Linked DNA regions of Geminicoccus roseus DSM 18922. The protein of the gene in region 2 interacts with the protein of the main gene of each other region in a pairwise test. Links are inferred from orthologs where the notes say so. Each region holds a gene or a part of one and is shown on either strand. Other genes may lie near its edges. The genes, in order: nuoG and GEMRO_RS0116500.

Region 1 (12,307 bases), 600 kb from region 2 along the record:
AGGAAGAACAGCGCGAACGCCATCGACGAGTATTCGACGTTGTAGCCGGTGACGAGGCTGGCCTCGTCCTCGGGAAGGTCGAACGGATGGCGGTTGGTCTCGGCCAGGATCGAGACGATGAACACCATGAACATCGGGAAGTGCGGGATGAAGTACCACAGGCCCGACTGCGCCAGCACGATCTCGCTCAGGTTCAGCGAGCCGGCCGTGATCAGCACGTTCACGATGATCAGGCCGATCGAGATCTCGTAGGAGACCATCTGCGCCGAACTCCGCAGTGCGCCCAGGAAGGCGTAGCGCGAGTTCGAGGCCCAGCCGGCCATGATGATGCCGTACACGCCCAGCGAGCTGACCGCGAGCAGGTACAGGACGCCGACATTGATGTTGGCGATCACCATGCCGAAGCCCAGCGGGATCACCGCCCAGCCGATCATGGCCAGGGTGAAGGTGATCATCGGCGCCAGGATGAAGACGACCTTGTTCGAGGTCGCCGGGATCACTGTTTCCTTGAGGAACAGCTTCGCCCCGTCGGCCAGCGGCTGCAGCAGGCCGAACGGCCCGGTGGTCATCGGCCCCTGGCGGAGCTGCATGGCGCCGATGACCTTGCGCTCGGCATAGGTGAGGTACGCCACGGCCACCAGCAGCGGCACCACGATCAGCAGGATCTGACCGACGATGATCAGGACGGCCAGGAGGCTGTCGAGGATGGGATCACCCATGGGTGCCGGTCGCCTTCATCGAGTGTTCCGCCAGTCGCAGCTCACTGCACTCCGACATCACGGCCGAAGCGCGGGCGATCGCGTTCGTCTGGTAGTAGTCGCCGACCGGCGTGGCGAACGGCGCCCGGTCGACCTCGCCATCCTGCCCGAAGGTCTCCCAGGCGGTCGGCACGATCACGTCCGGCACTTCCAGCACCGGCGCCAGCTCGACCATCCGGGCACGCACCGCGGAGAGCGAGTCCAGGGGCACGGTGCAGCCGAGCGCGTCGGACAAGGCGCGCAGGATCTTCCAGTCCTCGCGCGCCTCGCCGGGCGGCATGGTCGCGAGCTTGGCGCGCTGGGGCCGCCCCTCGGTGTTGACGTAGGTGCCGTGCTTTTCCGTCCAGGCAGCACCCGGAAGGATCACGTCGGCGCGCGGCGCCGAGCGGTCGCCATGATGGCCCTGATACACCACGAAGGTGTCGCCCAGGCCGCTCAGGTCCAGCTCGTCAGCGCCGATCAGGAACAGCACCTCGACGCCGCCGGCGATCATCGCGGTGACGTCCTGGCCGCCCTGCCCCGGGACGAGCCCGAGATCGAGGCCAGCAACCCGCGAGGCCGCCGTGTGCAGGACGTTGAAGCCGTTCCAGCCCTCGCCGATCGCGCCGAACTCCTCGGCGACCCGGCGTGCCAGGTCCAGCACCGCCAGGCCGTCCGGACGGGTCGTCACCGCATTGCCGACGATCACCATCGGGTTCTTGGCGGCCCGAAGCTGCTCGGCAAAGCCGATCTCGCCCGACAGCAGGTCGGACAGGGTCTGCGCCCCTGCCCCCAGGTCCTGGACCGGATAGGTCAGGTCGATGCCGGTCGCCCCGATCCGGCCCACCGGCAGGCGGATCTGCCGCCAGCGCTTGCGGATCCGGGCGTTCAGCACCGCCGCCTCATGGCGGGGATCGGTGCCGATCAGGAGGATCGCGTCGGCCTCCTCGATCCCGGCGATCGTGCTGTTGAACAGCCAGGAGCTGCGCGGGCCGTAGCCGAGCTTGCTGCCGTCCTGGCGGCAGTCGACGTGGGGCGTGCCCAGCGCCGCGGCCAGTTCCCGGACCAGCACCATCGTCTCGGCCTCGACCAGGTCGCCCACCACGAACCCGATCTTCTCCGGAGCCACCGAGCCGACCTTGGACGCCACCGCGTTCAGCGCCGAGCGCCAGTCGGTCGGCTGAAGCCGGCCCTCCTGCCGAACCATCGGCCGGTCGAGGCGGCGCTTCTTCAGGCCGTCATAGAGGAACCGCCCCTTGTCCGAGAGCCATTCCTCGTTGATCTCCTCGTGCAGCCGGGGAACGATCCGCATCACCTCGTTGCCGCGGACGTCGATGCGGATGTTGCAGCCGACCGCGTCGGAGACGTCGATCGATTCGGTCTTCTTCAGTTCCCAGGTGCGGGCCCGGTACTCGTACGGCTTGGAGTTCAGCGCGCCCACCGGGCACAGGTCGACGATGTTGCCCTGCAGCTCGGAGGTGAGCGAGGCCTCGACCCAGTTGGTGATCTCCATGTGCTCGCCGCGGCTCACCGCGCCGAGTTCCTCCACGCCCGCCACCTCGTCCAAGAAGCGGATGCAGCGCGTGCAGTGGATGCAGCGCGTCATGTGCGTGGAGACCAGCGGCCCCAGGTTCTTGTCCGGAACCGGGCGCTTGTTCTCGGCGAACCGCGAATGGTCCGGGCCGTAGAACAGCGTGATGTCCTGCAGGTCGCACTCGCCGCCCTGGTCGCAGATCGGGCAGTCGAGCGGGTGGTTGATGAGCAGGAGTTCCAGCACCCCGCGCCGCGCCTTGTGCACGGTCGGCGTGTCGGTCCTGATCACCATGTTGTCGGCCGCCGGCATCGCGCAGGACGCGATCGGCTTGGGCGACTTCTCCATCTCGACCAGGCACATCCGGCAATTGCCGGCGATGTTCAGCCGCGGGTGATAGCAGAAGACAGGAATCTCACGGCCGGCTGCCTCGCAGGCCTGCAGGACGGTCGAACCGGCCGGCACCTCTACTTCTACACCGTCGACGGTCAGCTTCGGCATACGCGCGTTCCGATCCCCGTCTTCAAGCCGCGAGTCGGCGGGCTTCGCCCTGCTCGCGGATGCGTCGTTCCAGTTCCGGCCGGAAATGCCGGATCAGCCCCTGCACCGGCCACGCCGCGGCATCGCCCAGGGCGCAGATGGTGTGGCCCTCGATTTCCTTGGTCACGTCCTGGAGCAGGTCGATGTCCTCCAGGCGGCACTCGCCCTTCACCATCCGCTCCATCATCCGCCACAGCCAGCCCGTACCTTCCCGGCACGGCGTGCACTGCCCGCAAGATTCATGCATGTAGAACTTCGAAAGCCGCGCGATGGCTTTCACCACATCGGTCGACTTGTCCATCACGATCACGCCGGCGGTACCCAGGCCGGAGGTGACCGCGCGGAGCGAATCGAAGTCCATCAGGATCGAATCGCAGGTGTCCTTGGGCAGCAGCGGGACCGAGGACCCGCCCGGGATCACCGCCAGCAGGTTGTTCCAGCCGCCGCGGACGCCGCCGGCATGCTTCTCCAGCAGGTCCTTCAGCGGGATGCCCATCTCCTCCTCGACCGTGCAGGGACGGTTCACGTGGCCGGAGATGCAGAAGATCTTGGTGCCGGTGTTGTTCGGCCGGCCGAGCGACGCGAACCACTCCCCGCCGCGCCGCAGGATGGTCGGCGTGACCGCGATCGTCTCGACATTGTTGATCGTGGTCGGCCGGCCATACAGGCCAACCATGGCCGGGAACGGCGGCTTCAGGCGCGGCTGGCCCTTCCGGCCTTCCAGCGCCTCCAGCAGGCCGGTCTCCTCGCCGCAGATATAGGCGCCCGCCCCGCGGTGGACATAGAGGTCGAACGACATGCCCGACCCGCAGCAATCCTTGCCCAGATAGCCGGCCTCGTAGGCCTCGGCGACCGCCCGCTCCAGCGCCTGCGCCTCACGCACGAATTCGCCGCGCACGAAGATGTAGCCGGCCGTGCAGCCCATGCCGGCGGCGGCGACCACGCAACCCTCGACCAGCTTGTGCGGGTCGTGGCGCAGGATCTCGCGATCCTTGCAGGTACCGGGCTCCGATTCGTCGGCGTTGACGACCAGGTAGACCGGCCCGTCCGACTGCTTGGGCATGAACGACCATTTCATGCCGGTCGGGAAACCGGCGCCGCCGCGGCCGCGCAGCCCGGACTTCTTGAGCTGGTCGACGATGGCCTCGCGGCCGAGCAGGATCAGGTCCTTGGTGTTGCTCCAGTCGCCTCGCGCCCGGGCACCGTCGATCCACGGCGAGTGCTCGCCATAGAGATTGGTGAAGATGCGGTCCTGGTCACGAAGCATCAGCTGCCTGCCTCTTCACTCGCCGCGCGTCCCTCCGCCGGAGCGGGCTTGGCCGTCTCGAACAGGGTCGTCTTGCCGCCGATCGGCATGGACGCCTGCCGACCGTTCTGCGGCCCGGGCGTGGGCGCCTCGCCGCGCTTCATCGCGGCCAGGAGCGCGCGGGTCTTGTCGTAGTCGAGGTCCTCGTAGAAGTCCTCGTCGACCCAGAGCACCGGCGCGTTCGCGCAGGCGCCCAGGCACTCGAACTCGCGCAGGAAGAAGCGGCCGTCCGGCGAACTCTCGCCGATGTCGCACTGCAGCTCGTCCTTCGCCGCGCGGACGATGTCGTCCGAGCCGCACAGCCAGCACGGCGTGGTCGTGCAGACACGTACCTGCACCGGCCCGACCGGGGTGGTGTTGTACATGTCGTAGAAGGTGGCGACTTCGTAGATCCGGATCCGGGCGACGCCCAGCAGGTCGGCCACGTGGTCCATCGCCGCCTTGGGCAGCCATCCGCCATGCTGCTCCTGCGCCAGCATCAGCAGCGGCAGGGTGGCGCTCTGGCGGCGGGCCTCCGGATACTTGGCCAGGATGTCCTTCACGACCGCCTGGTTCGCCTCGGAGAAGGCGAAGCTGTCGATCTCCGGCGCCATGGCGCCGTAGGGCCGGGTCACGAGCGACGGGCCGCTCATCGGTCGATCTCCCCGAACACGATGTCCATCGACGCGATGATCGCCACCACGTCGGCCAGCATGTGGCCCTTGCTCATGGCGTCCAGGGCCTGGAGATGCACGTAGCCCGGCGAGCGGATCTTGCACTTGTAGGGACGGTTGGTGCCGTCGCCGACCAGGTAGACCCCGAACTCGCCCTTGGCGCTCTCGACCGCGGCGTAGACCTCGCCGCTCGGCACGTGCACGCCCTCGGTGTAGAGCTTGAAGTGATGGATGAGCGCCTCCATCGAGCGCTTCATCTCGCCCCGGCGCGGCGGGGTGACCTTGGTGTCCGGCGACCGGACGGGACCCTCCGGCATCTCGCGCAGGCACTGCTTCATGATCTTCAGCGACTCGCGGATCTCGGCCATGCGCACGAGATAGCGGTCGTAGCAGTCGCCGTTCTTGCCGACCGGGATGTCGAAGTCCATCCGGTCGTAGACCTCGTAGGGCTGCGCCTTGCGCAGGTCCCAGGGCAGCCCGACCGCGCGGATCATCGGCCCGGAGAAGCCGTAGTCCAGGCACTGCTCGACCGTGAAGATGCCGATGTCGACGGTGCGCTGCTTGAAGATCCGGTTCTCGGTGAGGAGGTTGTCCATGTCGTCGATGACCTTGACGAACGTCTCGCACCACTCGGCGATCCGTTCGGCGAGGCCCGCCGGCATGTCGCGATTGACCCCGCCGAAGCGGAAGTAGTTCGCGTGCATCCGGGCGCCCGAAACCTCTTCGTAGAAGCCCATCAGCTTCTCGCGTTCCTCGAAGCCCCACAGCAGCGGGGTCATCGCCCCGACGTCGAGGGCCATCGTGGTGACGTTGAGCAAATGGTTCATGATCCGGGTGAGTTCCGAGAACAGCACACGGATGTACTGTGCCCGGATCGGCACCTCGACCTCGAGCAGCTTCTCGACCGCGAGCACGTAGGAGTGCTCCTGCATCATCATCGCGCAGTAATCGAGCCGGTCGAAATACGGGATGTTCTGCAGGTAGGGCCGGTACTCGATCAGCTTCTCGGTGCCGCGGTGCAGCAGGCCGATATGCGGGTCGGCGCGTTCGACGACCTCGCCGTCCATCTCGAGGACGAGCCGCAACACACCATGGGCCGCAGGATGCTGCGGGCCGAAGTTCATGGTGAAGTTGCGCATCTGGATCTCGGGCATCGGCCCAGGTCACTCCGTTCGGCGACAGGTCAGTGCGTTGCTTTCTCGTCGCCGGGGAGCGAGCCACTGCCCTCCCAGGGACTGAGGAAGTCGAAGTTGCGGAAGTCCTGGCGCAGCGTCACCGGCTCGTAGACCACGCGTTGCTGCTCCGGGTCGTAGCGCAGTTCCACATAGCCCGTCAGCGGGAAATCCTTGCGCAACGGATGCCCGTCGAAGCCGTAGTCGGTCAGGATCCGGCGCAGGTCGGGATGGTCGGCGAACAGGATCCCGTACATGTCCCAGGCCTCCCGCTCGAACCAGTTCGCGGTGGAGAACACCGAGACGACCGAGGGCACCGGGGTGAACTCGTCGGTCTCCAGCACCACGCGGATCCGCTGGTTATGCTTCATCGAGAGCAGGTGGTAGACCACCGTGAAGCGCTTCTCGCGGTCCGGCCGGTCCACGGCGGTGACATCGACCAGCACCTTGAACAGGCAGCCGGGCTCGTCGCGCAGGATCGTCAGCGTGTCGACGATCCGCCCGGTGCTGACCTCCAGCGTCAGCTCATCATAGGAGATGCGGGCGTCCTGGAGGCGGTCGCCGAGCAGCGAGGCGCAATGTCCCTTGAGCTGGTCGAGGGGATGGGCGGGAGCGGTGGTTTCTTCGGTCACGGACACCACCGCTCAGCGATCGATGGTGCCGCGGCGCCGGATCTTGCGCTGCAGTTGCAGGAGACCATAGAGCAGTGCCTCGGCCGTGGGCGGGCAGCCCGGAACGTAGATATCTACCGGTACGATCCGGTCGCAGCCGCGGACCACCGAATAAGAATAATGATAATAGCCGCCGCCGTTCGCGCAGCTGCCCATGGAGATGACGTAGCGCGGCTCCGCCATCTGATCGTAGACCTTGCGCAGGGCGGGGGCCATCTTATTGCACAGCGTGCCGGCGACGATCATCACGTCGGACTGGCGCGGGCTCGGCCGGAACACCATGCCGAAGCGGTCCAGGTCGTAGCGCGCGGCAGCGGCATGCATCATCTCGACGGCGCAGCAGGCGAGACCGAAGGTCATCGGCCACATCGAGCCGGAGCGCGCCCAGTTCACCAGGTCGCCGAGCTTGGTGACGATGAAGCCTTCGTCCTTCAGCGCTGTGTCGACCCGGGCGAACAGGTCGGCGGAAGCAGCCCCCGAGTGCGTGGCGGGCACGGTGCTCGCAGGCGCGTTGGTCACCGTGTTCAGTCCCATTCCAATGCCCCTTTCTTCCATTCGTACACGAAGCCGATGGTCAGGACGGCCAGGAACACCATCATCGACCAGAAGCCGAAGGCGCCAGTCTCACCCAGGGTGATCGCCCAGGGGAACAGGAAGGCGACCTCGAGATCGAAGATGATGAACAGGATGGCGACCAGGTAGAAGCGCACGTCGAACCGGCCGCGCGCATCCTCGAAGGGCTCGAACCCGCACTCGTAGGCGGACAGCTTCTCGCTGTCCGGCCGCTGGCGCGCGGTGAGCATCGAGGCGGCAATCATCACCAGGGAAAGACCCACGGCGATCGCGATGAAGATCAGGATCGGAAAGTATTCCGCCAGATAGCCTTGCATGCGCTCCACTCGTCCTTCGCCACGGCTCTTCGCACCGCAGCGCGGGCGGAACATAGTAGCGGCTTGTCGATCCGCCAAGCACGCAAGCGCGCGCCGACCTGACGCACTGTTCTGCAGTGCGGCGGTTCGAGCGGGCGTTGCTTGGAAGGGGTACGGGATGGCGAGGATGACGGGACTTGAACCCGCGACCTCCGGCGTGACAGGCCGGCACTCTAACCAACTGAGCTACATCCCCGTGCCGTGGCCGGGTGATTAAGGCCCAGCGCCGAAGGTGTCAACGCATAGACGGCAGATTTCTCATGTTTTCATCACGCTGCCGTCGCGCAGCGATCCGCGGCTTGAACTTCGGCACCGCCGCCCTTAGAGCGTGCAGGCATGCGGGTGTAGCTCAGTGGTAGAGCGCGACGCTTACACCGTCGATGTCGGGGGTTCGAAACCCTCCGCCCGCACCATCTCTCGCCCCCCTCGGGGCTGACCGAGGGACCCTTCCCCGCCCGGCAGGCTGTTCGCGCGACGACGGGGGTGCCAGGAGCCGCGGAGCACGGGCGCCCGGCACCGGCGTCGAGAACATGCCCGCCTGGAGCGACGGAATGATCAATCGGCTGCGACGCCTACTCGTGCGGGCCGGGCTGGCGCAGCCCCGACCGGTCGTGCTGCCCAGCAGGCCGGATCTTCCTCCCAATCCCGAGAACCGGGATGACCTCGCGCGGAAATACCTCGTGGAGGACCCGCGCGCCGGCGACGTCCCGCTGCTGGAACGTCGCTGGTACTATTCGATCGAGCATGCGCCGGGAGCCTGGACTGCCGGCATGAACTATGCGCCGACGGCGATGACGCGCAAGGCGCTGGCGGCGACGGCGGTCGAGGGGCGGTCCTGCCTCGACATCGGCTCGATGGACGGGCTCGTGCCGCTGCTCCTGGCAAGGCGCGGGGCCGGGCGGGTGGTGAGCTACGACCGGCTCGACTTCGGACAGAAGATGGCCTTCCTGCAGGACCGGCTCGGGGTTGCCTTCGAGTACCATTCCGGCATGTCGCTGCGCGCGTTCCGGGACCGCCACGTGGGCAGCAGCCCCTTGGACGTCGTCGTGTTCTCCGGGGTGCTCTACCACATGTTCGACCCGCTCGGCGGGCTCCTGCTCGCCCGGAGCATGGTACGGGACGGCGGCATCCTGATCATCGAGACCGGGGCCACCATCTCGGTGGAGAACGCGGCCTACTTCAACGGCGGAGCACGCTTCTACGAGGGAGACAATTTCTGGCTCCCGTCCCTGGCCAACCTCGACTACCTGCTCCGCTTCGCAAGGCTGGCGCCCCTGGAGGTCTTCCACCTCAATCAGACCGCCCGCACGGCCAAGGAACCGCCGATCTGCCGGGTCTGCGTCGCCTGCCGGGCCGTAGCGGCGCCGCCTGCCGCACCCGGCGACAATTGGATCAACCTGCCGCAGCAACTCGACTTCGCCGAGCTGATCGACTGGCGCGTCACCGCTGCCGCCGGCAGCGACGAGGTGCCCTACACTCCCGTGCAGGCGGACCTGCCGCGTGGCGAGGCCGGCACCGTCGACCTCTACCAGACGGTGCGCCGGCAGCCCGAGGGACCGCGCACGCCCGTGCGCCTGGCCCTGGCCGACACCTGGTAAGGCACGGCTGGCCGCAGGCTGTCCGTGTCGGAAACGAGCAGGGGCCCGTGGATTGCTCCACGGGCCCCTGCCCTTTCCTTCGGTGTCGACCGTCAGTTCGGACGGGCGCCGGTGCCGGACTTCTCGGCAACGGCCGCGATCGCTTCCGGCGACGGGACGTCCGGCAGCGGGTCGGGCAGGCGGACGAGCGCCCTTGCCAGCACCTCGTCCACCGTCGCCACCGGAACGATCTCCAGCTGCTTCTTCACGTTCTCCGGGATGTCCGCCAGGTCCTTCTCGTTGTCCTTGGGGATCAGCACCGTCTTCAGGCCGCCGCGCAGGGCTGCCAGAAGCTTCTCCTTCAGGCCGCCGATCGGCAGGACCCGGCCGCGCAGGGTCACCTCGCCGGTCATCGCCACGGCGGCGTGGACCGGGATCCGGGTCAGCACCGAGACGATCGAGGTCACCATCGCGATGCCGGCCGACGGGCCATCCTTGGGGGTGGCGCCTTCCGGGACGTGGATGTGGATGTCGATCTTCTCGAACAGGTCGGGCTGGATCCCCAGCGCGGGAGAACGATGGCGCACGTAGGAGCGAGCCGCCTGGATCGATTCCTGCATGACGTCGCCGAGCTTGCCGGTGATGGTCATCTTGCCCTTGCCGGGCACGGTGACCGCCTCGATCGTCAGCAGTTCGCCGCCCACCTCGGTCCAGGCGAGCCCGGTGGTGGCGCCGATCTGATCCTCCAGCTCCGCCTCGCCATAGCGGAACTTGCGCACACCCGCGTACTTCTCGATGTTCTCGGCCGAGATCCGCACCGAGGCGACGCCCTCCAGGACGATCTCCTTGGCGGACTTGCGCGCCAGGTTCGCGATCTCGCGCTCAAGGCTGCGGACGCCGGCCTCGCGGGTGTAGTAGCGCACCAGCGCGATGACGGCGTCGTCCTCCAGCTGCCACTCGCCCGGCTTCAGCCCGTTCTGCTCGGCCTGCTTGGTGATGAGGTGGCGCTTCGCGATCTCGAGCTTCTCGTCCTCGGTGTAGCCGGGGATCCGGATGATCTCCATGCGGTCCAGCAGCGGCTGCGGCATCCGCAGCGTGTTGGCCGTGCACACGAACATCACGTCGGACAGGTCGTAGTCGACCTCAAGATAGTGGTCGTTGAAGTTGACGTTCTGCTCCGGGTCCAGGACCTCGAGCAGCGCCGCCGACGGATCGCCGCGGAAGTCCGCGCCCATCTTGTCGATCTCATCCAGCATGAACAGCGGGTTGCTGGTCTTCGCCTTCTTCATGCTCTGGATGAGCTTGCCGGGCATCGAGCCGATATAGGTGCGCCGGTGGCCGCGGATCTCCGCCTCGTCACGCACCCCGCCCAGCGAGAAGCGCACGAAGTTGCGGCCGGTGGCCTTGGCCAGCGACTTGCCAAGCGAGGTCTTGCCGACGCCGGGAGGGCCGACCAGGCACAGGATGGGGCCGCGGATCTTGTCGACCCGATGCTGGACCGCGAGATACTCGACGATCCGGTCCTTGACCTTCTCCAGGCCGTAGTGATCGGCGTCGAGGATCTCCTGGGCGCGCCGGAGGTCCTTGTTGACCTTGGAGCGCTTCTTCCACGGGATGGACAGCATCCAGTCCAGGTAGTTCCGCACCACGGTCGCCTCGGCCGACATCGGGCTCATGGTCCGCAGCTTCTTCAGCTCGGTGAGCGCCTTGTCGCGGGCTTCCTTGGAGAGCTTGGTCTTCTTGATGCGATCCTCGAGCTCGGACGCCTCGTCGCGGCCGTCCTCCAGCTCGCCCAGCTCCTTCTGGATCGCCTTCATCTGCTCGTTGAGGTAGTACTCGCGCTGCGTCTTCTCCATCTGACGCTTCACGCGCGAGCGGATCCGCTTCTCCACCTGGAGAACCGAGATCTCCCCCTCCATGAACCCGTAAAGCTTCTCCAGCCGCTCGGCGAGCGACCGGGTCTCCAGCAGCTCCTGCTTGTCCGAAATCTTCAGCGCGAGATGCGCAGCGATCGTGTCGGCAAGCTTGGCCGGATCCTCGGTCTGGCTCAGAGAGACCATGACCTCGGGCGGGACCTTCTTGTTCAGCTTCACGTACTGCTCGAACTGTCCCACGACGGCGCGCGCGACGGCTTCCAGCTCGCGCGGTTCGGACGCATCGTCATCGATGGCATCGGCGCGAACCATGAAGAAGTTCGGGTTGTCCTCGAAACCGGTGACCTCCGCGCGCGCGACACCCTCGACCAGCACCTTCACGGTCCCGTCCGGCAGCTTGAGGAGCTGCAGCACGGAGCTGACGGTGCCGACCCGGTAGATGTCGTTCTTGCCGGGGTCGTCCTGACTGGCGTTCTTCTGAGCGACGAGCAGGATCTGCTTGTCGTCCTTCATCACCTCTTCGAGCGCCTTGATCGACTTTTCGCGCCCAACGAAGAGCGGCACGATCATGTGCGGGAAGACGACGATGTCGCGCAACGGCAGGACGGGATAAAGATTGCCTAGCGCTTGCTCGCTCATGGTACCTCGTCTCGGGGGCGAACGCGTCGCCCCATGCGATCACGACCAGAGACTTGGCTATAGCAGAGAGAGGTTTCAAGAACGTCAAACGGCCACGCGAACGTGGCCGTGACGTCAAAATCGATCCAAACCCGACGAGAAAATCACGATGCGGCAGCATCCTGGCGCTGTTCGGTATGCACTGTCAGCGGCTTGGAACGCCCGTCCGCGACCTCCCGATTGATCACCACCTCGCTCACCCCGCTCATCGACGGAAGGTCGAACATGGTGTCGAGCAGGATCTGCTCCATGATCGAGCGCAGGCCGCGGGCACCCGTCTTGCGCTGGATGGCACGGTTGGCGATCGCCTTCAGGGAGTCGTCCTGGAAGGACAGCTTCACCCCCTCCATGTCGAAGAGCTTCTGGTACTGCTTGACCAGCGCGTTCTTCGGCTCCTTCAGGATCTGAACCAGAGCCGCCTCGTCCAGGTCATGGAGCGTGGCGATCACCGGGAGGCGGCCGATGAACTCCGGGATCAACCCGAACTTCAGCAGGTCGTCCGGCTCCGCCTCGAGCAGGAGATCACCGGTCTGGCGATCGTCCGGACCCCTCACCTCGGCACCGAAGCCCATGGAGCGGGGCTTGCCGCGGGACGAGATGATCTTGTCCAGCCCGGCGAAGGCACCGCCGCAGATGAAC
Region 2 (16,658 bases):
GGCGGCGAGGCCGGCCGCCAGCACCCACCAGGCCGGGCGGATGCTGTAGGCGAACTCGAGATTGGCACCGAGCACCGCGCCCATCGGAGCGCCGCGGTAGAGCCCGTACCAAAGCGCCTCGATCCCGGCGCAGAGCAGCGCCGACGCAACCGCCAGGCTCGCCAGCCGCCAGGGCGCCGGCTGCCAGCGGCGCACCATCAGGCGGTAGCCCATCAGAAACAGGAAGAACCCGGTCAGCAGCACCGGCTCGGTGACGTCGACCTTGGACTGAATGAAGAAATGCACCAGGCCCAGCACCGCCAGCACGTAGACCGAGCGGTGCAGCGTCTGCCACCGGCGGCCCATCCGGCGGACCATGGCGTCGGTGGAGGTGACGCCCAGCGCCGCCAGGCCCAGCAGCGCCACGAAGCCGATGGTCAGGTAGAAGCGCAGCACGATCTCGGAGGCGACCTTCACCAGGTCGAACTGCTGGTCGACCACGTAGAGCGCCAGGTGCGCCAGCGCGTAGGCCAGCGCCGCCACGCCCACCATCCGCCGCACCAGCATCAGCCTGGGCCAGTTCAGGAGGCGGCGCAGCGGCGAGATGCACAAGGAGGCCAGCAGGAGGCGGATCGCCCAGCTGCCGGTCTGGTGGATCGCTTCCTCCAGCGGGCGCGGCTGCAGGCCCGTGGTGGCCCACAGCCAGATCACCCAGAGGGCGGGCAGGGCCACCAGTGCCAGGCAGGTAGCCTTGAGGGGGGAGAACCGCCCGGCCCGGTCGAGCCAGGGCAGCTTTTGGGAGAAGGATCGCTCGGCCATGCGCTCCATTACGCCCGATCGGGCCATCCGGTTTCAACATCCGTCAGCGCGCCGCCCAGACCAGGCCGCGGCGGAGGATGGTCTGCATCTGCGGGACGGCAAACTCCGAGGCGGCGTGCCCGAGCGAGGAGTAGAACACCCGGCCCCGGTCGTAGCGGTGCTTCCAGACCACCGGCATGACCACCCCGTCGATCCAGGAGGCGTGCTCGCCGGTGAACCTGGTGGTGGCGAGGACTTCCACCGCCGGGTCGACATGCAGGTAGTACTGCTCGGAGTGGTAGTCGAAGTCCTCGATGCCGGCCATGACCGGGTCGTCGGGTCGGGTGACGTTGACGCGGTAGTCGATGATGTTGCCCGGATGGGCGACCCACTGGCCGCCGCACATGAACTGGTAGGCGGGGGCCTGGCGGAACGCGTCGGCCATCCCGCCATGGTAGCCGCCAAGACCCACGCCGCCGGCGATCGCCCGGCACAAATTGTCGAGTTCCTCCTTCTCGATGGTCGACATGCTGCAGATCGGCACGATCAGGTCGAGATCGTGGAGGCCGGGGTCGGCGAAGGCACGGGTGGTGTCCTCGATCGACACCTCGAACCCTTCCTCCTGCAGCATCGCGCCCACGATCTCCGCACCCTTGTCCGGCTCGTGCCCGGCCCAGCCGCCCCAGACCACCAGCGCCCGCTTCCTGTTGCTCGCCATCCTGCCTCTCCTGTTCAGCCGGGCCCGCCGATCGAAGGCCTCCGGCGTCTCCAACGGCGACAGCATGGATGCCTGGGGGCTCGGGGTCATGCCCCCGCTGACATCGAGTTCATCCCGGGCGGGCTGGCGGCCGGCGCGGTCGAGGGCTGGCGCCGTCGCCGAGGGGGCGATTGCCTGCGGCACCGCCCTGGCACATGTTCCTGGAAGGGCAGGGCCAATAGGCGGAGGAACAGGTGGCAGCGAATGCTTTGGAGGCACGGCGCCAGGCGGCGCTGGCGCGGGAAAAGATCCGCCGCTACGACATCGTCAGCATCGTCCTGCATTGGCTGACCGTGCTGCTGGTGCTGGTCCAGATCGTTGCCGGGCTGGTGATGACCGACCTGGAGCGCGGCACGACCCAGGACGTCCTCTACTATACCCACAAGTCCGTGGGCATCGCCGTGCTGCTGGTGGTGCTGCTGCGGCTGCTCTGGCGGATCGGCCATCCCTGGCCGCCTTTGCCGCCGGACACGCCCAGCGCCCAGGCGGGACTGGCGCGGCTCAACCACCTGCTGCTCTACGTGATGCTGCTGGTGATGCCGATCAGCGGGTTCGTGTTCACCGCGGCCGGCGGCTATCCGGTGCCGTTCTTCGGGCTGGTCGACCTGACCGGCGTGATCGCGAAGAACCCGGACCTGGCCAAGACCGCGCAGTGGGTGCACCTCAGTGCACAGTGGGTCGTCTACGCCCTGGTGGCGCTGCACGTCCTGGGCGCGCTCTACCATCTGGTGGTGCGCAAGGACGGGGTGTTCCAGCGGATGTGGCCGTAACGGGCAAGGCGGGGGCGACCCCCGCGGGTCAGGCGGCCCGGGTCGGGGCTTCGCCGGCCAGGAGCCGCACCGCCGCCAGGGCCACCGGGTCCAGGCCTTCGCCGCCGGCCTCGACATGGGCGGCGATCGCCTGGCGCATCCGCGGGTCCCAGAACGAGCGGATATGGTCCGCGGTGGCGCGGGCGGCCTGATCGCCCGGCTGGGTGGCGAAGAAGGTGGCGATCTGGTTGGCCATCTTCACCAGACGGTTCTGGTCCATCACAGGGTGATCCGCTGCTCGTGGGTGTAGACGTTGAATCCGGACGGCCTGGCGAAGCCGATCAGGGTCAGGCCGGCGGCGTCGGCCAGTTCCACCGCCAGGGTGGTGGGTGCGGAGATCGCCACCACCACCGGGAAACCCGCCAGCGCCGCCTTCTGCACCATCTCGGTGCTGCAGCGGCTGGTGAGCAGCAGGAAGCCGTCGGCGGCCAGCAAACCCGCCCTGGCCATCGCCCCGGTCAGCTTGTCCAGGGCGTTGTGCCGGCCGACATCCTCGCGCAGCAGCACGACCCGGCCGTCGCGGTCGGCAAAGGCCGCGGCATGGGCGGCGCCGGTCTGGTGGTTGACCGCCTGGTGCTCGGGCAGGGCGGCCAGGGCCTGTTGGACGACCGACCCCGGAATGGAGGGGGAGGGCGGCAGCGCCGGCAGGGCGCGCAGGGCGCGCTCGATGCTGAGGATGCCGCACATGCCGCACGACGTGCCGGCGGTGACGTTGCGTCGCCTGTCCAGCAGCGCGTCCATCCGCCGTGCCGGGATGGTCAGCCGGATCTCGACGCCCAGCACCACGTCCTCGACCGTGATCGCGGAGATCTCCTGGGCATCCGCGACGATCCCCTCGGCGAGCGTGAAGCCGACCGCGAAATCCTCCAGATGCTCCGGGGTGGTCATCATCACGGCGAAGGAATCGCCGTTATAGACCAGGGCGGTGGCGCACTCGCCGGCGATGGTCTCGATCCGCTCGACGAACCGGCCGTCCTGGTAGCGGCGCACCGCCCGCGAGGGCGCGACCGGGTGGCCGCGCCGGCGCCGGCGGGCGGTCGGCTCCAGGACCGGTTCGCTCACTCGGCGGCCACCGCCGCGATCTTGCGGGTGCTCTCGCGGAACTCCTCGTAGTCCTCCTGCCAGCGCGACGGGTGGTTGGTCAGGCGCACCTCCACCGCGGTCACCTTGTATTCCGGACAGTTGGTCGCCCAGTCGGAATTGTCGGTGGTCACCACGTTGGCGCCGGAGAGCGGGTGGTGGAAGGTGGTGTAGACCACGCCCGGCTGCATCCGCTCGGAGATCTTCGCGGTGAGCGCGGTGTCGCCGGCGCGGCTGGCCAGCAGCACCTGGTCGCCGTCCACGATGCCGCGCTGCTCGGCGTCGTGCGGGTGGATCTCCAGCACGTCCTGGTCGTGCCAGGCGACGTTGGCGGTGCGCCGGGTCTGCGCGCCGACATTGTACTGGCTGAGGATCCGGCCGGTGGTGAGCAGGAGCGGGAAGCGCGGGCCGGTGCGCTCGTCGGTGGGCACGTAGGCGGTGACCACGAACTTGCCCTTGCCCCGGGCGAAGCCGTTCACGTGCATGGTCGGCGTGCCTTCCGGCGCCGCGTCGTTGCAGGGCCACTGCACCGAGCCCATCGCGTCGAGCTTCTCGTAGGTGACGCCGGCAAAGCCCGGGGTCAGCGCCGCGATCTCGGCCATGATCTCGGAAGGATGCTGGTAGGGCATCGGGTAGCCCAGCGCCTCGGAGAGGGCGACCGTCACTTCCCAGTCGGCCTTGCCGGCGACCGGCGGGATCGCCTTGCGCACCCTGGAGATCCGCCGCTCGGCATTGGTGAAGGTGCCGTCCTTCTCCAGGAAGGAGGAGCCCGGCAGGAACACATGGGCGTAGTTGGCGGTCTCGTTCAGGAAGATGTCCTGGATGACCACGCATTCCATGGCGGCCAGCGCCGCGGTGACGTGCTGGGTGTTCGGGTCGCTCTGCGCGATGTCCTCGCCCTGGATGTAGATGCCCTTGAACGAGCCCTCCACCGCGGCATCCAGCATGTTGGGAATGCGCAGGCCCGGCTCGTCGTCCAGGGTCACCCCCCACGCCGTGTCGAACATCTGCCGGGTCGTGGCGTCGGAGATGTGGCGGTAGCCGGACAGTTCGTGCGGGAACGAGCCCATGTCGCAGGCACCCTGCACGTTGTTCTGGCCGCGCAGCGGGTTCACGCCGACGCCAGGCCGGCCGAGATTGCCGGTCGCCATGGCAAGGTTGGCCATGCCCATTACCATGGTCGAGCCCTGGCTGTGCTCGGTGACGCCCAGCCCGTAATAGATCGCCCCGTTGCCGCCCATGGCGTAGAGGCGGGCGGCGGCGCGCACGGTCTGCGCCGGCACCCCGGTCATCGCCTCGGTGGCTTCCGGGCTGTTCTCCGGGCGCTCGATGAATTCCCGCCAGACCGCGAAATCGACCGGGTCGCAGCGCTCGGCGACGAACGCCTCGTCGATCATGCCCTCGGTGGCGATCACATGCGCGATCGCGTTGATGATCGCGACGTTGGTGCCCGGGCGCAGCTGCAGGTGGTGCTCCGCCTCGACATGCGGCATCCGCACCAGGTCGATCCGGCGCGGGTCGATCACGATCAGCCTGGCGCCCTCGCGCAGGCGCTTCTTCATGCGCGAGGCGAACACCGGGTGGCCGTCGGTCGGGTTGGCGCCGATCACCAGGATCACGTCGCTCTGGAGGACCGAATCGAAGTCCTGGGTGCCGGCCGAGGTGCCGAACGCGGTCTTCAGGCCATAGCCGGTCGGCGAGTGGCAGACCCGGGCGCAGGTGTCGACGTTGTTGTTGCCGAACGCGGCGCGGATCAGCTTCTGGACGAGGAAGGTCTCCTCGTTGGTGCAGCGTGACGAGGTGATGCCGCCCACCGCGTTGCGGCCGTGCTTGGCCTGGATGCGCTTGAACTCGGACGCCGCGTGGTTGATCGCGGTTTCCCAAGAGACCTCCTGCCAGGGCTCGTGGATCGAGGCGCGGATCATCGGCTTGGTGATCCGGTCGCGATGGGTGGTGTAGCCCCAGGCGAACCGGCCCTTGACGCAGGAATGGCCATGGTTGGCCTTGCCGTCTTTATGCGGCGTCATCCGCACCACGCGGTTGCCCTGCATCTCCGCCTTGAACGAGCAGCCGACCCCGCAATAGGCGCAGGTGGTGACCACGCTGCGGTCGGGCAGGCCGTGCTCGATGACGCTCTTCTCCATCAGCGTCGCAGTTGGGCAGGCGTCGACGCAGGCGCCGCAGGACACGCACTCGCTGTCCAAGAACGCCTCGTTGGCGCTGGCGGCCACGGTGGAACCGAAGCCGCGGCCCTGGATGGTCAGCGCGAAGGTGCCCTGGACCTCCTCGCAGGCGCGCACGCAGCGCGAGCAGACGATGCACTTGGAGGGGTCGAAGGTGAAGTAGGGGTTGCTCTGGTCCTTGGCGGCGCCGAGATGGTTGGCCCCGTCATAGCCGTAGCGGACCTCGCGCAGGCCGACCGCACCCGCCATGTCCTGCAGCTCGCAGTCGCCGTTGGCGGCACAAGTCAGGCAGTCCAGCGGATGGTCGGAGATGTAGAGCTCCATCACGCCGCGGCGCAGCTTGGCCAGCCGGTCGTTCTGGGTCGCCACCTTCATGCCGGGCTCGACCAGGGTCGTGCAGGAGGCGGGCGTGCCCTTGCGGCCCTCGATCTCGACCAGGCACAAGCGGCAGGAGCCGAACGATTCCAGCGTGTCGGTGGCGCACAGCTTGGGCACCGACACCCCAGCGATGGCGGCCGCGCGCATCACCGTGGTGCCCATCGGCACCAGGACTTCCTTGCCGTCGATCTCCAGGCTGACCAGCTCGCCGGTCGCTGCCGGGGTGCCGAGATCCTGTTCCTTGATGAGGCTCATGATGTCGGTCCTTACTCGGCGGCCTGCGCCAGGGGCGCGCGGTCGAAGTCTTCGGGGAAGTGGGTGAGCGCGCTCAGCACCGGCATGGGCGTGAGGCCGCCCAGGGCGCAAAGCGAGCCGTCCCGCATCAGCTCGGTCAGGTCCTGGAGCAGGGTGATCTGGTTGACCACGTCCTCCCCGGCGATGATCCGGTCCAGCACCTCGACCCCGCGGGTCGAGCCCACCCGGCAGGGCGTGCACTTGCCGCAGGACTCGATGGCGCAGAACTCCATGGCGAAGCGCGCCTGCTTCGCCAGGTCGACGCTGTCGTCGAACACCACGATCCCGCCATGGCCGATCATCCCGCCCTTGGCGGCGAACGCCTCGTACTCGAAAGGCGTGTCGAACAGATGGGTCGGCCAGTAGGCGCCAAGCGGGCCGCCGACCTGCACGGCGCGGATCGGCCGGCCGGTGCGGGTGCCGCCGCCCAGGCCCTCGACGATGTCGCCGAGCGTCAGGCCGAAGGCGCGCTCGATCAGGCCGCCATGCGCGACGTTGCCGGCCAGCTGGATCGGCATGGTGCCGCGCGAGCGGCCGATCCCGAACTCCTGGTAGAAGGCCGAACCCATCGCCAGGATGGTCGGCACGGCGGCCAGGGAAAGGAGGTTGTTGATGATGGTGGGCTTGCCGAACAGGCCCTCGATTGCCGGGAGCGGCGGCTTCTTGCGCACCGTGCCGCGCTTGCCCTCCAGGCTCTCCAGGAGCGAGGTTTCCTCGCCGCAGATATAGGCGCCGGCACCAAGGCGCGCTTCCAGGTGGAAGGCACGGCCGCTACCCAGCACGTCGCCGCCCAGGATCCCGGCTTCCTCGGCGATCCGGATCGCCTCAGAAAAGGTCTTGAAGGCGTGCGGGTATTCGGAGCGGATGTAGACGAAGCCCTTGGTGGCGTTCACCGCGAGGCCGGCGATCGCCATGCCCTCGATCAGGAGGTACGGGTCGCCCTCCATGATCATCCGGTCGGCAAACGTGCCGCTGTCGCCCTCGTCGGCGTTGCAGACGATGTAGCGCTGCTCGGCTGGTGCCGCGGCCGCCGTGCGCCACTTGATCCCGGTCGGAAAGCCAGCACCACCACGGCCGCGCAGGCCGGACTTCGTCACCTCCTCGACGATGGCGGCGGGGTCCATCTGCAGGGCGGCAGTGAGCCCGACCAGGCCGCCATGGGCGCGGTAATCGTCCAGGGACAGCGGGGCGGTGATGCCGCAGCGGGCAAAGGTCAGGCGCTGCTGGCAGGTCAGCCAGGGAAGGTCGGCGACGATGCCTTTAGCGAGCGGGTGGCTGCCGCCCTGAAGGAAGCCGGCGTCGAACAGGCCGGGCACGTCGGAGGCGGCGACCGGGCCGTAGCCGACCCGGCCCTGCGGCAGCTCGACCTCGACCAGCGGCTCCAGCCAGAACATGCCCCGGCTGCCGTTGCGCACGATCTCGATCTCGCAGCCGCGCGCCAGCGCCTCGGCGCGGATCGCCGAAACCACCCGCCCGGCGCCCACCGCCAGGGCGGCGGCATCCTGCGGAACGAAGACGCGGATCGCGGTCATGCCCGTGCCTCCCTTGCCAGCGCCGCAGCGCCTGGCGGGTCGAGCCGGCCATGCACCTCGCCGTCCACCAGGGCCGCGGGTGCGGTGGCGCACAGGCCCAGGCAATAGACCGGCTCCAGCGTCACCCGGCCGTCCGGGGTGGTCTGGCCCAGGCGGATGCCGAGCGCCGTTTCCATGGATTCCAGGATCCCGTCCGAGCCCATCGACTGGCAGGCTTCCGCCCGGCAGACCTTGATGACGTGCTGGCCGGCCGGGTGGTGGCGGAAGTCGTGGTAGAAGCTGGCCACGCCATGCACGTCGGCGCGGGACAGGTTCAGGACGTCGGCGATCACCGGGATCGCCCGCTCGTCGACAAAGCCGAACCGGTCGACCAGCGCGTGGAGGATCGGCAGGAGCGGTCCCTCCAGCGGCTTCAGCTCCAGGGCGATGGTGCGGACGAGGTCCGCGTCGAAATCCAGATACCGACGCTGCGTGGTCAACCCGGCCGCCTCCCAAAGCGGTCAACGATGTCGACTGATTCTATCTACCTGCGCATGCCAATGATCAAACGGGATAATTCGATGGCCTGATCGAGAATGTCGATCATGGTTGTGCAGCTACTCGATCACGTCCTGAAGGCGCAACGCGGATGTCGCTTTTTCGAGAGCGGCCACCAGCGGGGGCACCGGGGTCTGGTCGCGGAACACCAGGCCGATCTCATGGCTGGGCGAAGGCTCGACCAGAGGCAGGGCGATCATCCCGGCGGGCGTGCCGGATACCCACAGGAAGCTGTGCGGCAGGACGCTGGACCAGGCCCCGGTGCGCATCTGCGAATAAAGCGCCATCACCGAGTTGGTTTCCAGGCGCGGCTCGGGCCGAAGGCCGAGCTCGGTGAAGATGCCGTTCAGGATCCGCCGGTTCTGCATGTCCGGGGTGAGCAGGCACAACGGCACCGCCGCGGTCTCCGCCCAGCGCACCTCGCTGCGGCCCGCGAAGGGCCCGTCCGCCGGCGTCACCAGCAGGTAGCGCTCGCGGTAGAGCGGGATGGCGCGCATCCCGTGCAGGGGCTCGTTGTCCAGGTAGGTGAGGCCCGCCTCGAAGCGGAACTCGTCCAGGCCGCGCTGGATCTCCACCGAGGTGCGCGAGGTGACGGTCAGGCGCACGCCCGGATAGGCTTCCAGCAAGGGCGTGGTGACCAAGCCCACGATCGGCAGCGCCATCGGGATGGCGCCGATGCGCAGATGGCCGGTCAGGCCGCGGCGCAGCGCGCTCAGGTCCTGGTCCAGGGCGTCGCGTTCGGAGAGCATCCGGCGCGCCCAGTCCAGCAGCACCCGGCCCTCGGGCGTAAAGTCGCGAAAGCGGCGGTCGCGCTCCACCAACGGTGCGCCGACCTCCTCCTCCAGCTGGCGGATCGCGGCGGACAGGGTCGACTGGGTGATGTTGCAGGCCGCCGCGGCCCGGCCGAAATGGAGCTCGCGGCCGAGCGCTGCGAAATAGGCCAGATGGCGGATCTGCATCGACAACCGGTCCGGCGAGCCGAGGCACCGGGTGATGCCTTGGGCGGCCCGCCCGGCTGCCAGGATGCGGCGTCCGGCGGATCGGGGCAAGGCGGCGGCCGGGAGATCGTGACTTGGCGGCCGCGCCTGCGCATGATCCCGGGCCATCCCGATCAAACGGAGACGAAGCTTGGCCGCCGAACTGCAGATCCACGAGCGGATCCTCGCCGACCTGCAGGACGGCGTCCTGACCCTGGACCTGGAAGGCCGGCTGATCACCCTCAACCCGGCCGCTGCCCGCCTGCTCGACCTGGTGCCCGCCGAGGTGACCGGGCAGACCTATGCCGAGGTGTTCCTGCTCGACGAGGCGTTCGAGCCGCTGAACGAGGTGCTGCTGCAGGCCCTCTACGAGCCGGCGGTGACCCATGAGCGGGAAGTGGTGCTGAGCCTGCCGGCCGGGATCCGCGACCTGATGGTGCGCACCACGCTCTTGCGCGGCGAGGCCGAGGATCCGGGCGGGGTCATCGTGCTGCTGGCCGACATCTCCGGCGAGCGCAAGCGGCGCAAGCTCAAGCGCCTGTTCGGCTCCTATATCGACCCGCGCATCGTCGAGCGGCTGATCGACCAGGCCGACCAGATCGACGAGGGCAGCCGGCAGACCGCCACCATCGCGTTCTTGGACCTGCAGGGCTTCACCCGCCTGGCCGAGCGGCTGGCGCCGTCCGACATCGTCGCTTTCCTGAACGCCTACCTGGAGGAGATGTCGGCGCCGATCGGGGCCAACCAGGGGGTCACCGACAAGTATATCGGCGACGGGATCATGGCGTTCTGGTCGCCGGTGTTCGCGCCGGCCGGCGATCCGGCGGTGCTGGCCTGCCGGGCGGCCCTGGCGCAGCGCGCCAAGCTGCCGGACCTGCGCGAACGCATCCGCCGGGAGTTCAAGGTCCTGGCCGAGGCCGAGGCGATCGAGATCCGCTGCGGGATCGCCACCGGCGAGGTGATCGCCGGCAGCCTGGGGCCGCAGCAGGCGCGCACCTACACGGTGATCGGCGACGCAGTGAACCTGGCCGCCCGGCTGGAGGCCGCCAACAAGCGGCTGGGCACGCGGATCCTGGTCTCGGAAGCCACCCACGCGCAGGCGGCCGACCGGTTCGCCTTCCGGCCGCACGGCACCATCGAGCTGCCTGGGCGCGCCCGGACCGAGACGGTGTTCGAGCTGCTGGACGAACGCTGACCGGCGGGAGCCGGGTCGGAGCGGTCAGGCCGCCCGGATGTCCTCGTCCACCTGGGCCTCGGCCAAGGGCAGGGTGAACCAGAACCGGGTGCCGCCGTCGGCCACGTCCTCGTAGCCGATGGTCCCGCCATGCTTCTCCACCAGGGCCTTGGCGATGGAGAGGCCGAGGCCCGCGCCACCCAGGCGGCGGATGTCGGTGGCATCGGCCTGGGCGAAGCGCTGGAAGATCCGGGGGCGGAACGCCAGCGGCACCCCGGTTCCCTGGTCCCGGACGCCGACCCGCACAAACCTCTCCACCACCTCCAGGGTGATGTCGACCGTGGCGCCGCGAGGGGAGAACTTCGCGGCATTCGACAGGAGGCTGGCCATCACCCGCGCGAGCAGGCCGGCGTCACCGTTGACCGGCAGCGGCAGGTCGGGAGGGTGCAGGAAGCGGACAGCAACCTGGTGCTGCAGGGCGACCCCCTGGATGCTTTCGATCGCCCGCTCGACCATGGAGCGGGCGTCGAAGCGCCCCAGGCTCAGCTCCATGCGCCCCATGTCGATCTTCTCGATGTCCAGGATGTCGTTGATGAGGCTCGCCAGCAGCTCGCTGTTCTTGTGGGCAAGCTGGAGGAAGGCTTTCATCGGCTCCGGAGGAGTGCCGGTGGCCCCGCCCATCACCAGGCCGAGCGAGCCGCAGATCGAGGTGAGCGGCGTGCGCAGCTCGTGGCTGACGGTGGAGATGAACTCGTTCTTCAGCCGGTCCAGCCGGTGCCGCTCGGTGACGTCGCGGATGGCGCTGGAGACCAGCAGCTCGTCGCCGGTCTGCAGGGGGTTGAGGCTGATCTCGATCGGGAACTCGGAGCCGTCCCGCCGCTGGCCGAACAGGTTCAGGACGCCGGTGCCGAGCGGGCGGACCCGGGACTGGGCGAAGAAGCCCTGGCGGAGCTTGGGGTGCGCCGCCCGGAAGCGCTCGGGCAGGAGGACCTCGATGGTCTCGCCCAGGAGCTCGCTGCGGTCGAAGCCGAACAGGATCTCGGCCTGCGAGTTCACCAGGACGATCCGGCCCTCCTGGTCGACGATCACCATGGCGTCGGGGGCCGCCTCCAGCAGCATCCGGAACTTCTGCTCCGCCTTCTTCTGGGCGGTGATGTCGCGGATCGAGCCGACGGTGAGCTGCTCCTGGTCGAGGTCCAGGCTGCCCAGGCTGACCTGGACCGGAAACCCGGATCCGTCCGCGCGCCGGCCCTGCTGCTCCTGGCCGTCCAGGGCCTCGCCGGCCGCCGGCGCCGCGCCGACCAGATCGTGGAAGTGCGGCAGCAGCAGGTCGATCCGGCGGCCCAGCAGTTCGTCCTGGGCATAGCCGAACAGGCGGACCATGTGCCGGTTGGTGTGGACGATGTGGCCGGTGGCGTTGACCACCACCACCGCGTCCGGGATCGCGTCGAGCAGGCCGTGGAACCGGTTCCCGAGCAGCCGGGCGTCGCGCTGCACCTTGATCCCGGTTACGTCCTTCACCACGATGGCGACCTGCCGGCCCGAAGGCCCCTCGCTCGGGAGCGGGGTGGCGGTGACGTCGACATGGATGAGGCGCCCGTCCTTGCGCCGCCGGATCGCGTCGTAGGTGCCGCCCCCGGACTCGATGATGTTCAGGACCCGCCGACGTTCCTCGCGGGAGATCTGGAGCAGGACTCCAAGATCCTGGCCGACCGCCTCGGCCGCCTCGTAACCGAACGCGCGGGCCGCCCCAGCGTTCCAGAATATTATCTTGTAATTCGCGGTGACGACGATCACCGGGTCTTGGATATGTCCGGAAATAATCGTGTCGATCTGAACAGCTTCACGATCGTCGATCTGGTCCATGCCGTTCTCGTCCGCGACCCCCGCGAACAGGACGTAGCGACTTCGATCCTGACAAGCCATCCAGAAAATGTCTAAATGAGTCTGATGTCACAGCCTGTGTCGCATCGCCCGCGCACCCTTGGGCGGTGGCGGTGGCGGTGGCGGGAGGTTGGCGCTCGGACGTGCCTGTCGGGGAGAGGGGGAGGCCCGCCCATCGGCGGGACGGGCCTTAGGAACGGCGTCAGTCGTCCAGGAACTCGTCGCGGCGCGGCGTGAACACGTCCAGGAGCGCGCCGGCCTCCACCGCCACGCAGCCATGCACCGCGTCGGAAGGCACGTGGTAGATGTCGCCTTCCTGCAGGCGCTTGGTCTCGCCCGCGATGGTGACGTCGAACACGCCCCGCTCGACCACGCTGACCTGGGTATGCGGGTGCTGGTGCATGGCGCCGACCGCACCTTTCTCGAAGGCGACACGCACCGTCATCATCGCCGGGTCGTGGCTCAGGATCTGGCGGCGGACGCCGGGAGCGACGTCGCGCCAGGGGGCATCGGCGGTGGTGGCGAACAGGGGCATGGGCGAAGGTCCTCGGGCGATGGGAAGGTTCGGGCAGGAGGCCCGGCCGGCTGCCGCTGTCAATGGAACAGGCTCGGCAGCCACAGGGACAAAGCGGGGATGTAGGTCACCAGCAGGAGCACCAGGACCGAGGCGAAGTAGAACGGCCAGATCGTGCGCACCGCCTGCCAGATCGGGATCTTGGCGACCGCGCAGCCCACGAACAGGACCGAGCCCACCGGCGGGGTGCAAAGGCCGATGCCGAGATTGAGCACCAGGACGGCGCCGAAATGGACCGGGTCCATGCCGTAGGCGGTCACCACCGGCAAAAAGATCGGGGTGGTGATCACGATCAGCGGCGACATGTCCATGAAGGTGCCGAGGAACAGGAGGATCAGGTTCAGCAGCAGCAGGATGACGATCGGGTTCTCCGAGATCGTCTTCATGAACGCGATCATGCCGGCCGGGACGCGCAGGTAGGCCAGCAGCCAGCCGAACGCGGCGGCAGCGCCGATCACCAGCAGGACCATGGCGGTGGTGCGCACCGCACCCAGCGTCGCCGCCGTGAAATCCGCCCAGGACATCGAGCGATAGACCAGCACGGTGACGAACAGGGCGTAGACGATCGCGATGCAGGAGCTTTCCGAGGCGGTGAACACGCCCGAGCGCACCCCGCCGAAGATGATCGCGATCAGCAGGATGCCCGGGATCGCCGTGACCGCCAGACGCAAAATCATCGTGAGCCCGGGGAAAGGCTCGGTGGGGTAGCCGCGCTTCTTCGCCACGAACCAGGCAGCGATCATCAGCGCCGCGGCCAGCATCAGGCCGGGCACGATCCCGGCGGTGAACAGGTCGGCGATCGAGATCGTGCCGCCCGCCGAGATCGAGTAGATGATCATGTTGTGGGACGGCGGGATCAGAAGGGCGATCACCGCGCTGGTGACGGTGATGTTGACCGCGTAGTCGACGTCGTAGCCGCGCTCTTTCATCTGCGGGATCATCAGCCCCCCGATCGCCGAGGCGTCGGCCACCGCCGAGCCGGAGATCCCGCCGAACAGGGTCGAGGCGGCGATGTTGACCTGGCCCAGGCCCCCGCGCAGGTGGCCCACGATCGAGCCGGCCAGGCGCACCAGCCGGTCGGCGATCCCGCCGCGCACCATCAGGTCGCCCGCATAAATGAAGAACGGGATCGCCATCAGCGCGAAGCTGGACACGCCCGAGGTCAGGCGCTGGAACACGATGAGCGGCGGCATGCCGATGTAGAACACGGTCGCGAACGAGGCGACCCCTAGGCAGAACGCGACCGGCGTGCCGATCAGCAGCAGGACGACGAACGTCCCGAACAGGATCAGGAGTTCCATGCCGCCTCCTCGGGGCGCGCGTCGTGGACGCTGGGATGGACCGGCGCCATGCCGGCCAGGCGGCGGACCAGCTTTTCCAGCCCGAACAGGGCGATCAGCAGGCCGCCCGCCACGATCGACACGTATTCGACGGTGCCGGGCAGGCGCAGCACCGGGATGGTGGCGCTCCAGGTGCCGGCGGCGAGCTGGGTGCCGAAGTAGGTCATGCCCGCGCCGAACACGATCACCGCGAGGTCGCTGGCCAGGCGCATGACGCCGGCGACCGGCGCCGGCACCGCGCCGACCAGCACGTCGAAGCCCAGATGGGTATCCTCGCGCACGCCGGCGGCGGCACCCAGGAAGATGAACCAGCCCATCAGCAGGAGCGAGACCTGCTCGGTCCAGCTGGGCGAGCTGTTGAGGACATAGCGGCCGAACACCTGCCAGGCGGTGGCGGCGGTCATGGCGACCAGGCCGATGCCGGCGATCCACAAGGCCGCGGTCGACAGGAGATGGAGCAGGCCGGCTAGGCGATGCAGGGCGGAGCGCACGTGGGCGTGACCCTTGGCGGATGTCGGTGGGATCGAAGTGGCCCGCCGCCCGACCGGGCGGCGGGCCGGGCGACTACTCGACCGCCTGGATGCGCTCCACCAGGTCCTTGAGCTCGGGCGTGTTGGCGAACTCCTCGTAGACCGGACCCATCGCGTCGACGAAGGGCTGCTTGTCGACCTCGATCACCTCGACGCCGGCCTGGCGCACGATCTCCTCCGACGCCTTCTCGCGCTCGGCCCAGAGATCGCGCATCTTGCCGACCGATTCCTGGGCGGCCTCCTGGACCGCCTGCTGGTCCTCGGGGCTGAGCTTGTCCCAGGTCGCCTTAGCCATCACCAGGACTTCCGGCGACATGGAGTGCTCGGTCAGCGTGTAGAACTTCGCGACCTCGTAGTGCTTGGAGGATTCGAGGGACGGCCAGTTGTTCTCCGCCCCGTCGATCACGCCGGTCTGCAGCGCGGAATAAACCTCGCCGAACGACATGGGCGTCGGGTTGGCGTTCAGCGCCTGCATCATCGACAGCCACATGTCGGACTGCTGGACGCGGATCTTCTGGCCCTGCATGTCCTCGATGCCGCGGATCGGCTTGCCCACCGTGTAGAACGAGCGGGCGCCGCTGTCGTAGTAGGCCAGCGCCACCAGGTCGTGCGGCTCGAACGCGGCGCGGATCTCGTCGCCGATCTCGCCGTCCATCACCTGGTGCATGTGCTCGGTGGAGCGGAAGATGAAGGGCAGGGCGGGGACCACCGTCGCCGGGACCAGGTTGTTGAACGGGGCCAGGTTGACGCGGTTCATGTCGATCACGCCGAACCGGGTCTGCTCGATCGTGTCCTTCTCCTCGCCGAGCTGGCGGGAATGGAACACCTCGACCGAGATCCGACCGTCGGTCTTTTGCTGGAGCAGCTCGCCCATGTACTTGACCGCCTCGACGGTCGGGTAGCCGTCGGGATGGATGTCGGCCGAGCGCAGGATCATCTCCTGGGCCTGGCCAGTGCCGGTCATGAGTGCCAGGGCGGCGGTGGCGCCCAAAAACAGTCTGCGGATCATGAAGCTTCTCCCTGAAGGATGGATCAGAGGCGGTAGGCCTTCTTGGCGAGGCCGTAGGCCAGGTCATGCGCGAGCTCGTGGGCTTCGTCCTCGTCGAGCCGGCCGGTGAGGACCAGGTTCGCCAGGAACGCGCAGTCGACCCGGCGCGCCACGTCGTGACGGGCCGGGATCGAGGGAAAGGCGCGGGTGTCGTCGTTGAAGCCGACCGTGTTGTAGAAGCCGGCGGTCTCGGTGGTCAGCTCGCGGTAGCGGCGCATCCCGTCGGCGCTGTCGAAGAACCACCAGGCCGGGCCGAGCTTCAGGCAGGGATAATAACCGGCCAGCGGCGCCAGCTCGCGGGCGTAGGTGCTCTCGTCCAGCGTGAACAGGATGATCGACAGGTCGGACCGGTGGCCGACCAGGCTCAAGAGCGGCTGCAGCGCCCGGACATAATCGGTGCGGGTGGGGATGTCGGCGCCCTTGTCGCGGCCGAACCTGGCGAATCCATAAGGGTCGTGGCAGCGCAGCGAGCCCGGATGGATCTGCATCACCAGCCCGTCGTCCAGGCTCATCTTCGCCATCTCGGTGAGCATCTGGGCGCGGAATGCCTCCCGCTCGGCCGGATCGGCATCGCCGGTCCGCACCTTCGCGTAGAGTGCCGCCGCCTGGGCCTCGTCCAGGGCCAGGGTGGCGGCGGTGGGGTGGCCGTGGTCGGTGGAGGTGGCGCCCATCTCCTGGAAGAAGGCGCGGCGCTGGCGGTGCGCGTCGAGATAGCCCCGCCAGCTGCCAAGCTCGCAGCCGGTGATCTCGGCCAGCCGCTCCAGGTTGGCGGCGAAGCCCGGGA

Evidence for each region.
Region 1: the proteins of GEMRO_RS0116500 (region 2) and nuoG interact in binary tests that used the Escherichia coli proteins (3 or more experiments, as listed by UniProt). The link is inferred for Geminicoccus roseus DSM 18922 from one-to-one orthologs.

Annotation. Positions count from the first base shown.
Region 1 is NZ_KE386572.1:3,876,760-3,889,066, reverse strand. Bases 241-3,159 are described here. They hold nuoG (NADH-quinone oxidoreductase subunit NuoG), read right to left. Parts: upstream 2,770-3,159; coding sequence 712-2,769; downstream 241-711. Other genes in these bases: nuoF (NADH-quinone oxidoreductase subunit NuoF), read right to left, coding at 2,792-3,159; nuoH (NADH-quinone oxidoreductase subunit NuoH), read right to left, coding at 241-719. In the rest of the region: more of nuoH, read right to left, coding at 1-240; more of nuoF, read right to left, coding at 3,160-4,075; NADH-quinone oxidoreductase subunit NuoE, read right to left, coding at 4,075-4,746; GEMRO_RS0119325 (NADH-quinone oxidoreductase subunit D), read right to left, coding at 4,743-5,906; GEMRO_RS0119320 (NADH-quinone oxidoreductase subunit C), read right to left, coding at 5,951-6,571; GEMRO_RS0119315 (NuoB/complex I 20 kDa subunit family protein), read right to left, coding at 6,584-7,144; GEMRO_RS0119310 (NADH-quinone oxidoreductase subunit A), read right to left, coding at 7,135-7,500; GEMRO_RS0119295 (class I SAM-dependent methyltransferase), read left to right, coding at 8,091-9,137; lon (endopeptidase La), read right to left, coding at 9,230-11,629; ATP-dependent Clp protease ATP-binding subunit ClpX, read right to left, coding at 11,773-12,307. UniProt on the Escherichia coli protein: NDH-1 shuttles electrons from NADH, via FMN and iron-sulfur (Fe-S) centers, to quinones in the respiratory chain. The immediate electron acceptor for the enzyme in this species is believed to be ubiquinone.
Region 2 is NZ_KE386572.1:3,277,524-3,294,181, forward strand. The notes cover bases 6,538-9,471. They hold GEMRO_RS0116500 (formate dehydrogenase subunit gamma), read right to left. Parts: upstream 8,269-9,471; coding sequence 7,807-8,268; downstream 6,538-7,806. Other genes in these bases: GEMRO_RS0116495 (formate dehydrogenase beta subunit), read right to left, coding at 6,538-7,810; GEMRO_RS30105 (LysR family transcriptional regulator), read right to left, coding at 8,407-9,306. In the rest of the region: GEMRO_RS0116465 (protein-methionine-sulfoxide reductase heme-binding subunit MsrQ), read right to left, coding at 1-798; GEMRO_RS0116470 (ThuA domain-containing protein), read right to left, coding at 842-1,495; GEMRO_RS0116475 (cytochrome b), read left to right, coding at 1,729-2,304; GEMRO_RS0116480 (formate dehydrogenase subunit delta), read right to left, coding at 2,333-2,563; formate dehydrogenase accessory sulfurtransferase FdhD, read right to left, coding at 2,563-3,390; fdhF (formate dehydrogenase subunit alpha), read right to left, coding at 3,402-6,239; more of GEMRO_RS0116495, read right to left, coding at 6,251-6,537; GEMRO_RS30110 (adenylate/guanylate cyclase domain-containing protein), read left to right, coding at 9,476-10,519; GEMRO_RS30115 (PAS domain-containing sensor histidine kinase), read right to left, coding at 10,544-12,364; GEMRO_RS0116520 (cupin domain-containing protein), read right to left, coding at 12,585-12,917; GEMRO_RS0116525 (TRAP transporter large permease), read right to left, coding at 12,977-14,257; GEMRO_RS0116530 (TRAP transporter small permease), read right to left, coding at 14,245-14,787; GEMRO_RS0116535 (TRAP transporter substrate-binding protein), read right to left, coding at 14,861-15,835; uxaC (glucuronate isomerase), read right to left, coding at 15,859-16,658. UniProt on the Escherichia coli protein: NDH-1 shuttles electrons from NADH, via FMN and iron-sulfur (Fe-S) centers, to quinones in the respiratory chain. The immediate electron acceptor for the enzyme in this species is believed to be ubiquinone.